DNA from 2 places in the Streptomyces sp. NPDC002004 genome. Region 1 is predicted to be linked to the other one. Evidence: predicted binding sites of a transcription regulator. Region 1 holds the regulator's gene; the other holds the start of a gene.
What was found. Region 1 encodes HspR, which represses chaperone genes until heat shock. Its sites were predicted from a motif close to TTGAGNNNNNNNNNCTCAA; they were not measured.
Positions count from the first base shown of each region.

Region 1 (6,224 bases):
TGAGGTCAAGGACGTCCTGCTCCTCGACGTGACCCCGCTGTCCCTCGGTATCGAGACCAAGGGCGGCATCATGACCAAGCTGATCGAGCGCAACACGACGATCCCGACGAAGCGTTCGGAGATCTTCACGACGGCCGAGGACAACCAGCCGTCCGTGCAGATCCAGGTCTACCAGGGCGAGCGCGAGATCGCGGCGTACAACAAGAAGCTCGGCATGTTCGAGCTGACCGGTCTGCCCCCGGCGCCGCGTGGCGTCCCGCAGATCGAGGTCTCCTTCGACATCGACGCCAACGGCATCATGCACGTCACGGCGAAGGACCTCGGCACCGGCAAGGAGCAGAAGATGACCGTCACCGGCGGCTCCTCGCTGCCGAAGGACGAGGTCGACCGGATGCGCCAGGAGGCCGAGCAGTACGCGGAGGAGGACCACCGCCGCCGCGAGGCCGCCGAGACCCGCAACCAGGGCGAGCAGCTCGTCTACCAGACGGAGAAGTTCCTCAAGGACAACGACGACAAGGTCCCGGGCGAGGTCAAGACCGAGGTCGAGGAAGCCATCGCCGAGCTGAAGGAGAAGCTCAAGGGCGAGGACACGGCCGAGATCCGTACGGCCACCGAGAAGGTCGCCGCGGTCTCGCAGAAGCTCGGCCAGGCCATGTACGCCGACGCGCAGGCCGGCCAGGCCGCCGGCGGCGCCCAGGATGCCCCGGGTGCCGAGCAGGCGAAGGCCGACGACGACGTCGTCGACGCCGAGATCGTCGACGAGGACCGTAAGGACGGTGCCGCGTGACGGAGGAGACCCCGGGTTTTGAGGAGAAGCCCGACGTCCCCTCCGGCGGCACCTCTGAAGACGCCGAGCCGAAGGCCGCCACCCCCTCTGCGGAGGAGGGGGCGGCCCCGGCCGGGGACGCGGCACAGACGGCCGGCCTGACCGCTCAGCTGGACCAGGTGCGCACGGCGCTGAACGAGCGCACGGCGGACCTCCAGCGGCTCCAGGCCGAGTTCCAGAACTACCGCCGTCGCGTGGAGCGGGACCGCATCGCGGTCCGCGAGATCGCCATCGCGAACCTGCTCACCGAACTGCTGCCGGTGCTGGACGACATCGGCCGCGCGCGGGAGCACGGCGAGCTCGTGGGCGGGTTCAAGTCGGTGGCCGAATCCCTGGAGACGGTCGCGGCGAAGATGGGCCTGCAGCAGTTCGGCAAGGAGGGCGAGCCCTTCGACCCGACGGTCCACGAGGCGCTGATGCACAGTTACGCGCCGGACGTCACCGAGACGACGTGCGTCGCGATTCTGCAGCCGGGGTACCGAATCGGGGAGCGCACCATCCGCCCCGCGCGGGTGGCCGTGGCCGAACCGCAGCCCGGTGCGCAGACGGTCAAGTCCGAGAAGGCCGAAGAGGCCTCCTCGGACCAGCAGGACAGGGACGGCAAGGACGACGGTGGCCCGGACGAGGGCTGACGTTGACCACGTGAGGAAGGAGGGACGTCGGGGATGAGCACCAAGGACTTCATCGAGAAGGACTACTACAAGGTCCTCGGCGTCCCCAAGGACGCCACCGAGGCGGAGATCAAGAAGGCGTACCGGAAGCTCGCCCGCGAGTTCCACCCGGACGCCAACAAGGGCAACGCCGGGGCCGAGGAGCGCTTCAAGGAGGTCTCCGAGGCCAATGACGTCCTCGGCGACCCGAAGAAGCGCAAGGAGTACGACGAGGCGCGTGCTCTCTTCGGCAGCGGCGGGTTCCGGCCGGGACCCGGTTCCGGAGGCGGTTCCTTCAACTTCGACCTCGGCGACCTCTTCGGAGGCAACGCCGGGGGCGGGGGGACCGCCGGCGGAGGGTTCGGCGGGGGTATCGGTGACGTCTTCGGGGGACTGTTCAACCGCGGCGGCGCGGGTGCGGGTACGCGCACCCAGCCGCGGCGCGGCCAGGACGTCGAGTCCGAGGTCACGCTGAGCTTCACCGAAGCCGTGGACGGGGCCACGGTGCCGCTGCGCATGTCGTCGCAGGCGCCGTGCAAGGCCTGCTCGGGCACCGGCGACAAGAACGGCACACCGCGGGTGTGCCCGACCTGCGTCGGCACCGGCCAGGTGGCCCGTGGCTCGGGCGGCGGCTTCTCGCTGACCGACCCCTGCCCGGACTGCAAGGGCCGGGGGCTGATCGCGGAGACGCCGTGCGACGTCTGCAAGGGCTCGGGCCGCGCCCAGTCGTCCCGGACCATGCAGGTGCGCATCCCCGCGGGCGTGTCGGACGGTCAGCGCATCCGGCTGCGCGGCAAGGGCGCACCGGGCGAGCGCGGCGGCCCGGCCGGAGACCTCTATGTGGTCGTCCATGTGGACAGCCACCCGGTCTTCGGGCGCAAGGGCGACAACCTCACCGTCACGGTGCCCGTCACCTTCGCGGAGGCGGCGCTGGGCGGCGAGGTCCGGGTGCCCACCCTGGGCGGGCCTCCGGTCACCCTGAAGCTGCCCCCGGGCACTCCCAACGGCCGCACCATGCGCGCCCGTGGCAAGGGGGCGGTCCGCACGGACGGCACCCGGGGCGACCTGCTGGTCACGGTCGAGGTCGCGGTCCCGAGGGACGTGACCGGCAAGGCGCGGGACGCACTGGAGGCGTACCGCGAGGCGACCGCGGACGACAACCCGCGGGCGGAGCTTTTCGAGGCCGCGAAGGGAGCATGACGCCATGGACAGCCGTCGACGCAACAATCCCTACGAGCTGACGGACGAGACCCCGGTCTACGTCATCTCGGTGGCAGCCCAGCTGTCGGGGCTGCACCCGCAGACGCTGCGTCAGTACGACAGGCTGGGCCTCGTCTCCCCCGACCGCACCGCCGGACGCGGTCGGCGCTACTCGGCCCGGGACATCGAGCTGCTCCGTCAGGTGCAGCAGCTGTCGCAGGCCGAGGGCATCAACCTCGCCGGCATCAAGCGGATCATCGAACTGGAGAACCAGGTCGCCGCTCTCCAGGCCAAGGTCGCCGAGCTCTCGGCAGCCGTCGAGGGCGCGGCGGCGGCCATACGCCAGCGCGAGGCCGCGGTGCACGCCTCGTACCGGCGTGACCTGGTCCCGTACCAGGAGATGCAGCAGACCAGCGCGCTGGTGGTGTGGCGGCCCAAGCGGCAGCAGTCCGACTGACGGTCGCGCGTGACAGGGGCCGGGAGGCGATACGCCTCCCGGCCCCTTCGCACGTCCGCGCCGGCCCGCCCGGCGGTCTATCCGCCCGCCGGTCTAGTAGTCGTTGCGTCTGAGAATTCCCGACTGCCCTATCAGATAGCCGAGCTGGGCACGGCTTCCGCTGCCCAGGACCGCCGCGAGCTTGGCGATGTGGACGCGGACGGTGCGGACGTTCATGCCCAGACGGGCGGCGATCTTCTCGTCGGTGAGGCCTTCGACCAGGAGCCTGGCGATGGTGGCCTGGCGGGTCGTGATGCCGTTGGCCGAGGGCTCCTGGGCGGCCCGGGGCCACATCGGAGTGGCGAGGTGCCACAGGCGTTCGAAGGCCGTGGCCAGGAAGGAGACCAGGGCCGGGTGGCGTACCTCCAGGGCGACCGTCCGGTCGGCGGCGGCGGGGATGAAGGCGACGGTGCGGTCGAAGACGACGAGACGTTCCGTCACCTCGTCCAGCGTGCGGACCTCCACGTCGCCGTGCAGCTGCTCGTAGTGGCCGAGGACGGCCGGCGAGTAGCGGGACGTGTGCTGGTAGAGCGTGCGCATACGGGCCCCGCGGGCGAGCAGCGCCTGTTCCCGGGGCAGCGCGCTGCCCAGCTGTTCGGCGGGGCGGTTGCCGCCCGGCTGGATGGTGAGCAGCTCGTGGGTCGCCTCGGAGGCCGCGTGCGAGAGGGCGGCGTCGATGCGGCGGAACCCGAGCAGCACCGTGAGCACGGACGAGGGGGCCGGCGGGAGCGCGGCGGACGCGGGCCCGAGGTGCAGCAGCGGCTCGAACTGCTCGGCCAGCCTGGTCTCCCTGCGGCGCTGGTGCGCGATGTCCTCCTCCATGGCCCGGAGGAGCTTCGGCAGCGCCACGGCGGGGGCCGTGGGCAGGAGCCAGTGCATGTCCTCGACGTCCGGGTGCAGCAGCCCGAAGTCGATCAGGCAGGGAGCGGGGGCGGCCTCCTCCCGCCGTACGCGGCCCTCGCGCAGGGCGCGGACGTACAGGGTCGAGCCCGCCTCGCACAGCTCCTCCACACCGTGTGCATGCGGCTCAGCGGTCAACGTTCCGGCTCCTCCCGCACCCGCTCAGCTGTCCTGGTCCAGGATTCCCGACTGCGCGATCAAGTAGCCGAGCTGCGCCCGGCTTCCGCTGCCCAGGGCGGCGGCGAGCTTGGCGATGTGCGCGCGGCAGGTCCGGACGTTCATGCCGAGCCGGCGGGCGATCGCCTCGTCGACATGGCCTTCGATGAGGAGCTTGGCGATGGACCGTTGGACACCGGTGATGCCGTCGGGGGTGGAGACGTAGGGGAGTTCGTCCTGGAGCGGGGTCGCCCGGTGCCACAGGTGCTCGAAGACCTTGATGAGGTACTGCACGAGGCCGGGGTGCCGGAGTTCCAGGGCCACCGTGTCGTCGGCCTGGGCGGGGATGAAGGCGACGGTGTGGTCGCAGATGATCAGCCGCTCGATCAGCTCCTCGAGCGTGCGGATCTCTATCTTTGCACCTGCCATCTTGTCCATGTACGCAAAGGTGCTCTGGCTGTACCGGACGGTGTGCTGGTACAGGGTGCGTACGGAGATCCCGCGCTCTATCAGGGGTTTACTGCGCTTGAGGGCCTGGCTCAGCAGATGCTCGGACCGGCCGCCCCCCGGCTGCACGGTGAGGACTTCCGTCCGGCTCTCGGCTATGGCCACGTCGAGCGCCGCGTTGATCCGGCTGAATCCCTCGAGCACAGTGATGGCGTGTGTGGTCGGCGGCTTCTGGGCACTGATGGCGAGGAACGGCTGAAAAGCATCGGCGAGGTCGATGGAGAGCCGCCGTCGTTCCTGGATCTCGCGTTCTATGGGCTGGAGCCGCTGGGCCAGCACCACCGAAGGCGGAACCGGGCGCAGCCAGTTGGCGTCGTCCGGATCCGGGTGGAGCAGGGCGAATTCCAACAGGCAGGGGGCGGGGTCGACCTCGGCCCGGGAGATGCGTCCGGAGCTCAGCGCAGTGGCGTAAAGACGTGCGCCTTCATCGCACAGATCAGTGACAGGATGAGGATGTGTCGGTTTTGTGCTCTTTGTGGGCAAATCTCCACCCCCCAGGGTCCTGAACGTGCAGGAACATGATGCATCGACCCTGTGGTCTCGACGTGCCTGAATGAGTCATCGTCTGTGTTGCGGGGGAGAAGAAGCCATCAAGTAAGGACGAAGCCGACATGCGGAAGAGAATGCTTCGCTCAGTGCTTGCGGCGGCGGTCGTTGCTGTTGCAGTGGTGCTGGGCACCGCCGGTAGCGCCGAACCCGGCGACGTCGCCTGGGGGTCGGCTGTAACGGGCACGCACAGCGGGGCGACTGAGACCGCTGCTGGGGACGTTGCCTGGGGCATCATCGCTCCGACGGGATCGGGCACATGACCACGCCCCCCGACGACCGCTCCTTCCGTCGTGAAATGGCCACCGCCTACCGTTCCGGCTGGCACTTCATCGATCTCGTCACCGCGATCCCCTACGGCGGAGACTCGCTGATGGTCACGCTCTTCGGCGAGCCGATCGTCGTCGCGCGGGACGAGGACGGGGATGTCCGGGCGTACCGGTGCCTGCGACGGCCCCGCGGAGCCCCGCAGCCCGTGCGCTGCGCCGTTCGCTACGGAATGATCTTTGTGAACCTCGACCAGCGGGACCACCGGCAGCTCGAGCCGGAGGCTCCCGACGTCGCCCGAACTCTCTCCGCCACCCCCCGCAGTGCCTGACGCGATTCCCCCGTCGTTGTAGATCGCTCAGGCGCTTCCCCCCAGCAGCGGCGCCACCGTGGACCTGAACACGGTGGCGCCGCTGCCGTTTCCGGATCTGGTCCGGTCCGCGGGGCGCCCCGCCCCCTGGCCGGCCCCGCTCCCGGCTAGCCCCGGCCCATCGCGGCCGTCAGGGCTATCTCGATCAGTACGCGGTTCGGATTCGGCCCGGGCGTGCGCCCGTAGCGCTCCGCGTAGCGCCGCACCGCGTCCGCTATCGGCTCCGGCTCCGTCCGTACGACGGCGCGACCCTCCAGCGTCGCCCACCGGCCCCCGTCGACCTGGCACACCGCGACCCGCGCGCCG
Region 1 is NZ_JBSFDP010000004.1:254,865-261,088, forward strand. Features, by position in the region: gene dnaK (molecular chaperone DnaK) at 1-787, shown strand, start outside; gene grpE (nucleotide exchange factor GrpE) at 784-1,458, shown strand; gene dnaJ (molecular chaperone DnaJ) at 1,492-2,676, shown strand; gene ACWCP6_RS09530 (heat shock protein transcriptional repressor HspR) at 2,681-3,133, shown strand; gene ACWCP6_RS09535 (LuxR C-terminal-related transcriptional regulator) at 3,227-4,210, opposite strand; gene ACWCP6_RS09540 (helix-turn-helix transcriptional regulator) at 4,235-5,218, opposite strand; gene ACWCP6_RS09545 (hypothetical protein) at 5,541-5,879, shown strand; gene ACWCP6_RS09550 (pyridoxamine 5'-phosphate oxidase family protein) at 6,026-6,224, opposite strand, start outside.

Region 2 (6,224 bases), on a different contig from region 1:
CCCCTCTTCCCAGCCGCCGGTCTACGTGCGTAGCTTCATATATGTGACATGACACCGACAAGTCGTGACGGTCCCGTGTCGCTTCCCCCCTCACCGAGCTCCTGGCAGCTCACAAGGCCCCCGGAGGCACGACCATGCCCGTGCACAGATCCTCCCCCGCCGCCTTACTTCTCGCAGCCCTCTGTCTGCTGCTCGCCCTGCCCGCGGCGGCCCACGCCGCCGACCACCCCACCACGGCCGCCGCCCCGACGGACACCCCGCCGCGCGGCTCCGCCACGATGGGCATGGGTGTCATCGCGCACGACGGACAGGGCGGCAGGCCATCCGGCGCCACCGTCACCCAGACGGAGGGCGTGGACGTCAGCAGCCACAACGGCAACGTCGCCTGGTCGACCCTCTGGAACAGCGGAGTCAAGTGGTCCTATGCGAAGGCCACGGAGGGCACGTACTACACGAACCCCTACTTCGCGCAGCAGTACAACGGCTCCTACAACGTCGGCATGATCCGTGGCTCGTACCACTTCGCGACCCCGGACACCACGAGCGGCGCCGCCCAGGCCAACTACTTCGTCGACCACGGCGGCGGCTGGTCCCGCGACGGCAGGACGCTGCCGGGCGCGCTGGACATCGAGTGGAACCCCTACGGCGCGGCCTGCTACGGCAAGTCGGCGAGCGCGATGGTCTCCTGGATCGCCGACTTCATCAACCAGTACAGGGCGCGGACCGGGCGCTACGCGGTGATCTACACGGCGACCAGCTGGTGGCAGCAGTGCACGGGCGGCTACGGCGGCTTCGCCACGAACGACCCGCTGTGGATCGCCCGCTACGACACCACCCCGGGCGAACTCCCGGCCGGCTGGGACTACTACACGATGTGGCAGTACACGTCGTCCGGCCCCACCGTCGGCGACCACAGCAGGTTCAACGGGGCGTTGGACCGGGTGCAGGCTCTGGCGCTGGGCTGAGCTCGGAATCCCCCGGCCGGGGGTCCGGGGGTCGCCCCCGGAAGACACAGCAACGGGGCGTTGGACCGGGTGCAGGCTCTGGCACCGGACTGAGCACGGAACCTCCCGGCCGGGGTTCCGGGGGTCGCCCCCGGAAGACACAGCAACGGGGCGTTGGACCGGGTGCAGGCTCTGGCACCGGACTGAGCACGGAACCTCCCGGCCGGGGGTCCGGGGGTCGCCCCCGGAAGACACAGCAACGGGGCGTTGGACCGGGTGCAGGCTCTGGCACCGGACTGAGCACGGAATCCCCCGGCCGGGGGCCCGGGGGTCGCCCCCGGAAGACACAGCAACGGGGCGTTGGACCGGGTGCAGGCTCTGGCACCGGACTGAGCCCCCGCCTCGTACGGCGCGGTCGTCCTCTACGCCGCGGCCCCCGCCTACGAAACGGCCCTCCCCCTGGGACAGGGGGAGGGCCGTCCGCTTCCGGCGCACGGCCGTCACACCGCGGCCGGAGCCGTTACGCCGCAGCCGTGACCTCCGGCGCCGCGGCCGTGACCTCCGGTACCGCGGTCTCGGCCGCCGGGGCCAGGGCCAGTTCGAGAACCTGGCGGACGTCGGTCACGGCGTGCACGTCGAGCTTGTCGAGCACCTCGGCCGGGACGTCGTCCAGGTCGGGCTCGTTGCGCTTCGGGATCACCACCGTGGTGATCCCGGCCCGGTGGGCGGCGAGCAGCTTCTGCTTGACGCCGCCGATGGGCAGCACCCGCCCGGTCAGTGAGACCTCGCCGGTCATCGCCACGTCCATGCGGACGAGCCGTCCGCTGAGCAGCGATGCGAGGGCGGTCGTCATGGTGACGCCCGCGCTCGGGCCGTCCTTCGGAACCGCGCCCGCCGGGAAGTGGATGTGCGCACCCCGGTCCTTCAGGTCGCCGACCGGGAGCTCCAGCTCCGCCCCGTGCGAGCGCAGGAAGCTCAGCGCGATCTGCGCGGACTCCTTCATGACGTCGCCCAGCTGACCGGTCAGGGTCAGCCCCGCCGCACCGGTCTCCGGGTCGGCGAGCGACGCCTCGACGTAGAGGACGTCGCCGCCCGCTCCGGTGACCGCGAGCCCGGTGGCGACACCGGGGACGGCGGTGCGCCGCTCGGCCGGGTCCTGGGCGGACTCGGGCACATGGTGCGGCCGTCCGATGAGCCCCCGGAGATCGCCGTCCGTGACGGTGAACGGCAGCTCCTGTTCGCCGAGTTCGTGCTGTGCGGCGACCTTGCGGAGCAGCCGGGCGATGGCGCGCTCCAGGTTGCGCACACCGGCCTCGCGCGTGTACTCACCGGCGAGCTTGCGCAGCGCACCCTCGTCGAGTGCGACCTCGCCACCGGCGAGACCGGCCCGCTCCAGCTGACGCGGCAGCAGATGGTCCCGGGCGATGACGACCTTCTCGTCCTCGGTGTACCCGTCGAGCCTGACCAGCTCCATACGGTCGGCCAGCGCCTCCGGGATGGCTTCGAGGACGTTCGCCGTCGCCAGGAAGACGACGTCGCTCAGGTCCAGCTCCACCTCGAGGTAGTGGTCCCGGAAGGTGTGGTTCTGCGCCGGGTCGAGGACTTCGAGCAGGGCCGCGGCCGGGTCGCCCCGGAAGTCGGACCCCACCTTGTCGATCTCGTCGAGCAGGACCACCGGGTTCATGGACCCGGCCTCCTTGATGGCGCGGACGATGCGGCCGGGCAGCGCGCCGACGTACGTACGCCGGTGGCCGCGGATCTCGGCCTCGTCACGGACGCCGCCGAGCGCGACGCGGACGAACTTGCGTCCCATCGCGTGTGCGACGGACTCGCCCAGCGACGTCTTGCCGACACCGGGCGGGCCGACGAGCGCGAGAACGGCACCCCCGCGCCGCCCGCCGACCACGCCCAGCCCCCGGTCGGCGCGCCGTTTGCGCACCGCCAGGTACTCGGTGATCCGTTCCTTCACGTCCTCCAGGCCCGCGTGCTCGGCGTCCAGGACCGCCTTGGCGCCCTGGATGTCGTACTGGTCCTCGGTCCGCTCGTTCCAGGGCAGTTCGAGAACGGTGTCGAGCCAGGTGCGGATCCACGATCCCTCCGGGCTCTGGTCGCTCGACCGTTCCAGCTTCTCGACCTCCTTGAGCGCGGCCTCGCGGACCTTCTCGGGGAGGTCGGCGGCCTCGACACGCGCCCGGTAGTCGTCGGACTCGTCGCTCTCGGACTCGCCGTTGAGCTCGCGCAGCTCCTTGCGCACCGCTTCGAGCTGGCGGCGCAGCAGGAATTCGCGCTGCTGCTTGTCGACGCCCTCCTGGACGTCCTTGGCGATGGACTCGGCGACGTCCTGCTCGGCGAGGTGCTCGCGCAGCTGCTGCGTGGCGAGCTTCAGGCGGGCCACCGGATCCTCGGTCTCCAGCAGCTCCACCTTCTGCGCGGTGGTCAGGTACGGCGAGTAGCCGGAGTTGTCGGCCAGCTGCGACACGTCGTCGATCTGCTGGACGCGGTCCACGACCTGCCACGCGCCGCGCTTGCGCAGCCAGCTGGTGGCCAGGGCCTTGTACTCCTTGACGAGCTCGCCCACGGCGCCGGGAAGCGGGTCGGGAAGGCTCTCGTCGACGCGGGTGCCCTCCACCCAGAGGGCGGCACCGGGCCCGGTCGTACCCGCCCCGATCTTCACACGGGCGCGCCCGCGGATCAGCGCGCCGGGATCGCCGTCCGCAAGCCGGCCCACCTGCTCGACGGTGCCCAGCACGCCGGTACCGGCGTAGGTGCCGTCGATGCGTGGGACCAGCAGCACCTTGGGCTTGCCCGGCAGGGACCGGGCCGCGGCCTGGGCTGCCTCCACGGCGGCGCGTACATCGGTGTCGTTCAGGTCCAGGGGCACCACCATTCCGGGCAGCACGACCTCGTCGTCGAGCGGCAGCACGGGCAGGATGAGCGGTGTGAACGCCGTGGACTCAGCAGCCATGATCTCCCCTTCGGCAGTCAAGTTGAGCTATGTCGACTCAATGCAGGGGAGCTCCGGAATGTTCCCCGGCGGACGTTCGCTCTGAGCGATCGCCCGGCGGGTGCACGGCTACGCACCGTGTCCGGCCCCATGAGGTGCGGGTCGGGTGCTCTGGCCCGTCCCCTTCCACAGGGCTTGTGCAGAAGGGGACGCCGCAGCGACGCCTCGCATTCCCGTCCGCCTGTCCGCCGCCCCCTCCGCCCCTCGTCCGCCCTCCTCCGCGGCGGCGCGACAGCTCGGCGGTGCGGAGGTCGGTGATCCGGGCCACCTGGACGCACGTCCTGGTCATTCCGGCCGACGTGGCCTAGTGCGCGGTTCGTACACGCAGGTCGTGCCGGTACGGACCGTCGCTGCGAGGTGACGCCCCAGCTCCGGGTGGACGGCGGCGATCCGGTCGATGGCCGCCAGGATCCGCGCCGCCACCGCGGTACGGACGCGGTCGGCGGCGGAGCCGGTCCTGCGGGGCCGGTCGCCGATACCGTACGCGGAGGCGAGCCGGCCGATGAGCGCGTCGCGCTCGAGGGCGACCCGGGCCGACCACCCGGAGTCCCCGCTCACCTCCGCCGCCTCCGCCTCGGCCGTCAGCTCCCGCATCCTGCGGCGGTACGCGGCGCGCACGGTCGCGTCCCGTGCCCGGCAGGGGGCTCCGGACCCTTGGAGGGTGCCGGGCCGCGACGCCGTCGCCAGGTCCAGCGCGGGAACGGGCACACCGGGCCGCGAGAGGAGGGCGGCCAGGTCCCGCAGGCCCTCGCCGTCTGGCAGTCGCGCCTCGCGCCCGGCGTGGCGCAGCTGCCAGATGCCGTCGACCAGCCGGAACACACTCTCGGGGTCGGTCTGGATGTCGGCGTCGAGGTCGGCCTGGATCTCGGGGTCGGGCTGGATGTCGGCGTCGGCCGAGCCGGGGCCGTGGCCGTCGGGTCTGTCCGGGCGGTCGGAACCCCCTGGGCCGTCGCGACCGTCGGGATGGTCGAAGCCACCGGCACCGCCCACGGACCCCTCCGTGGCGCGGAGCGGCCGCGTCTCCCGTTCGATGCGTTCCAGCAGCCCTCTCGCCCCCGCCCACAGCGCCGCGGCGCGAGCCGCCTCCGCATGGCGGCGGGCTGCGGTGGCGTCGCCCAGGGATGCCGCGAGCAGCGCCAGGTGCCGGTGGACCGGGCCCCGTACCACCGCTCCCGGGCCCTCCACGACGAACAGGTCCGCGTACGGGGCGAGCAGGGCGTACAGCCGGGGCGCCGTGTTGTGCGCGCCGATGAGCGCGACCGTCTCCGCCGCCTGCGCCAGGGCCGGCAGCCATGCGCCGTCCCGTGGCGCGGTGGCCAGCCGTGGGAGGACCGCGGTGAGCCGGCGCGCCGCCTCGTCCACGTGCCCGAACTGCGCCGCGACCAGCCCGAGCGCGACCTGGGGCCATGCGCCCGGGATGCGGCCCAGCGGCGGCATCCCGGCGAGCATCCGCTCCAGTCCGGTCAGGTCCCCCGACTCGGCGAGCAGGGACCAGCGCTGGGCGGCGATGAGTGGTGCCGCGTCGGCGGAACGGCCGGCGAGGGCCTCCGCCAGGGTCTCCGCCTCCGCGAGGGCGGTGCGGCAGTCCTCGTACCGGCCCTCCATCAGGGCGCGCGCCCCGCGCCACAGGGGCACGAACCAGGCGTCCGAAGGACGGCGCAGGGACCGCACCGCCCCTTCGTACGCATCCGCCTCCGCATGTGCGCCCTCGATGTCCCCGGTCTCCAGCAGGGCGACGAACCGCAGGCGGCGGCCCAGCAGTTCGAGCGCGGGGTCCGGCAGATCCCGCGCCACACCGACGAGCTCCGCGGACCGGGCGAGCCGGCTCGCGCAGCGGTCGGGGCCGGGCCCGACCGTGCAGAGAGCGGCGAGCGCGACGCCGAGCACGGCCGGGTCGCCGCCCGCCCGGGCGTCACCCACGGCTTCCTCGGCGAGGTCGACCCGGTGCTGCACGGGTGCGTCGGGGCCGGCGACGACGGCGAGCCGAGCGGTGACGGCGGCGCGCAGCGTCGCCCTCCCGGCATCGGCCGCCAGCGCCTCCCGCGCCTCCGTCAACAACTCGATCTGCTCCCGGTCCACGGGACCGTCCCCGGTGCCGTCCCCGGTGCCGGTGGGCCCGCCGCCGAGGGCAAGGGCGGACCGGGCGAGCAGGTCGGGGCGGCGCGCGGTCCGTGCGAGCCGGGCCGCGTGCAGACATGCGGCCCTGGCGGCGGCCGGGTCTCCGGCGGCGAACCGCGCCGCGGCGAGGCCGAGCCGGGCCTCGGCATGTTCCGTGG
Region 2 is NZ_JBSFDP010000006.1:204,776-210,999, forward strand. Features, by position in the region: gene ACWCP6_RS13020 (lysozyme) at 135-965, shown strand; gene lon (endopeptidase La) at 1,465-3,909, opposite strand; gene ACWCP6_RS13030 (hypothetical protein) at 4,234-6,224, opposite strand, start outside.
Region 2: lon (endopeptidase La) is a predicted target of HspR. The motif match lies at 3,932-3,950, and genes of this name have one in related genera.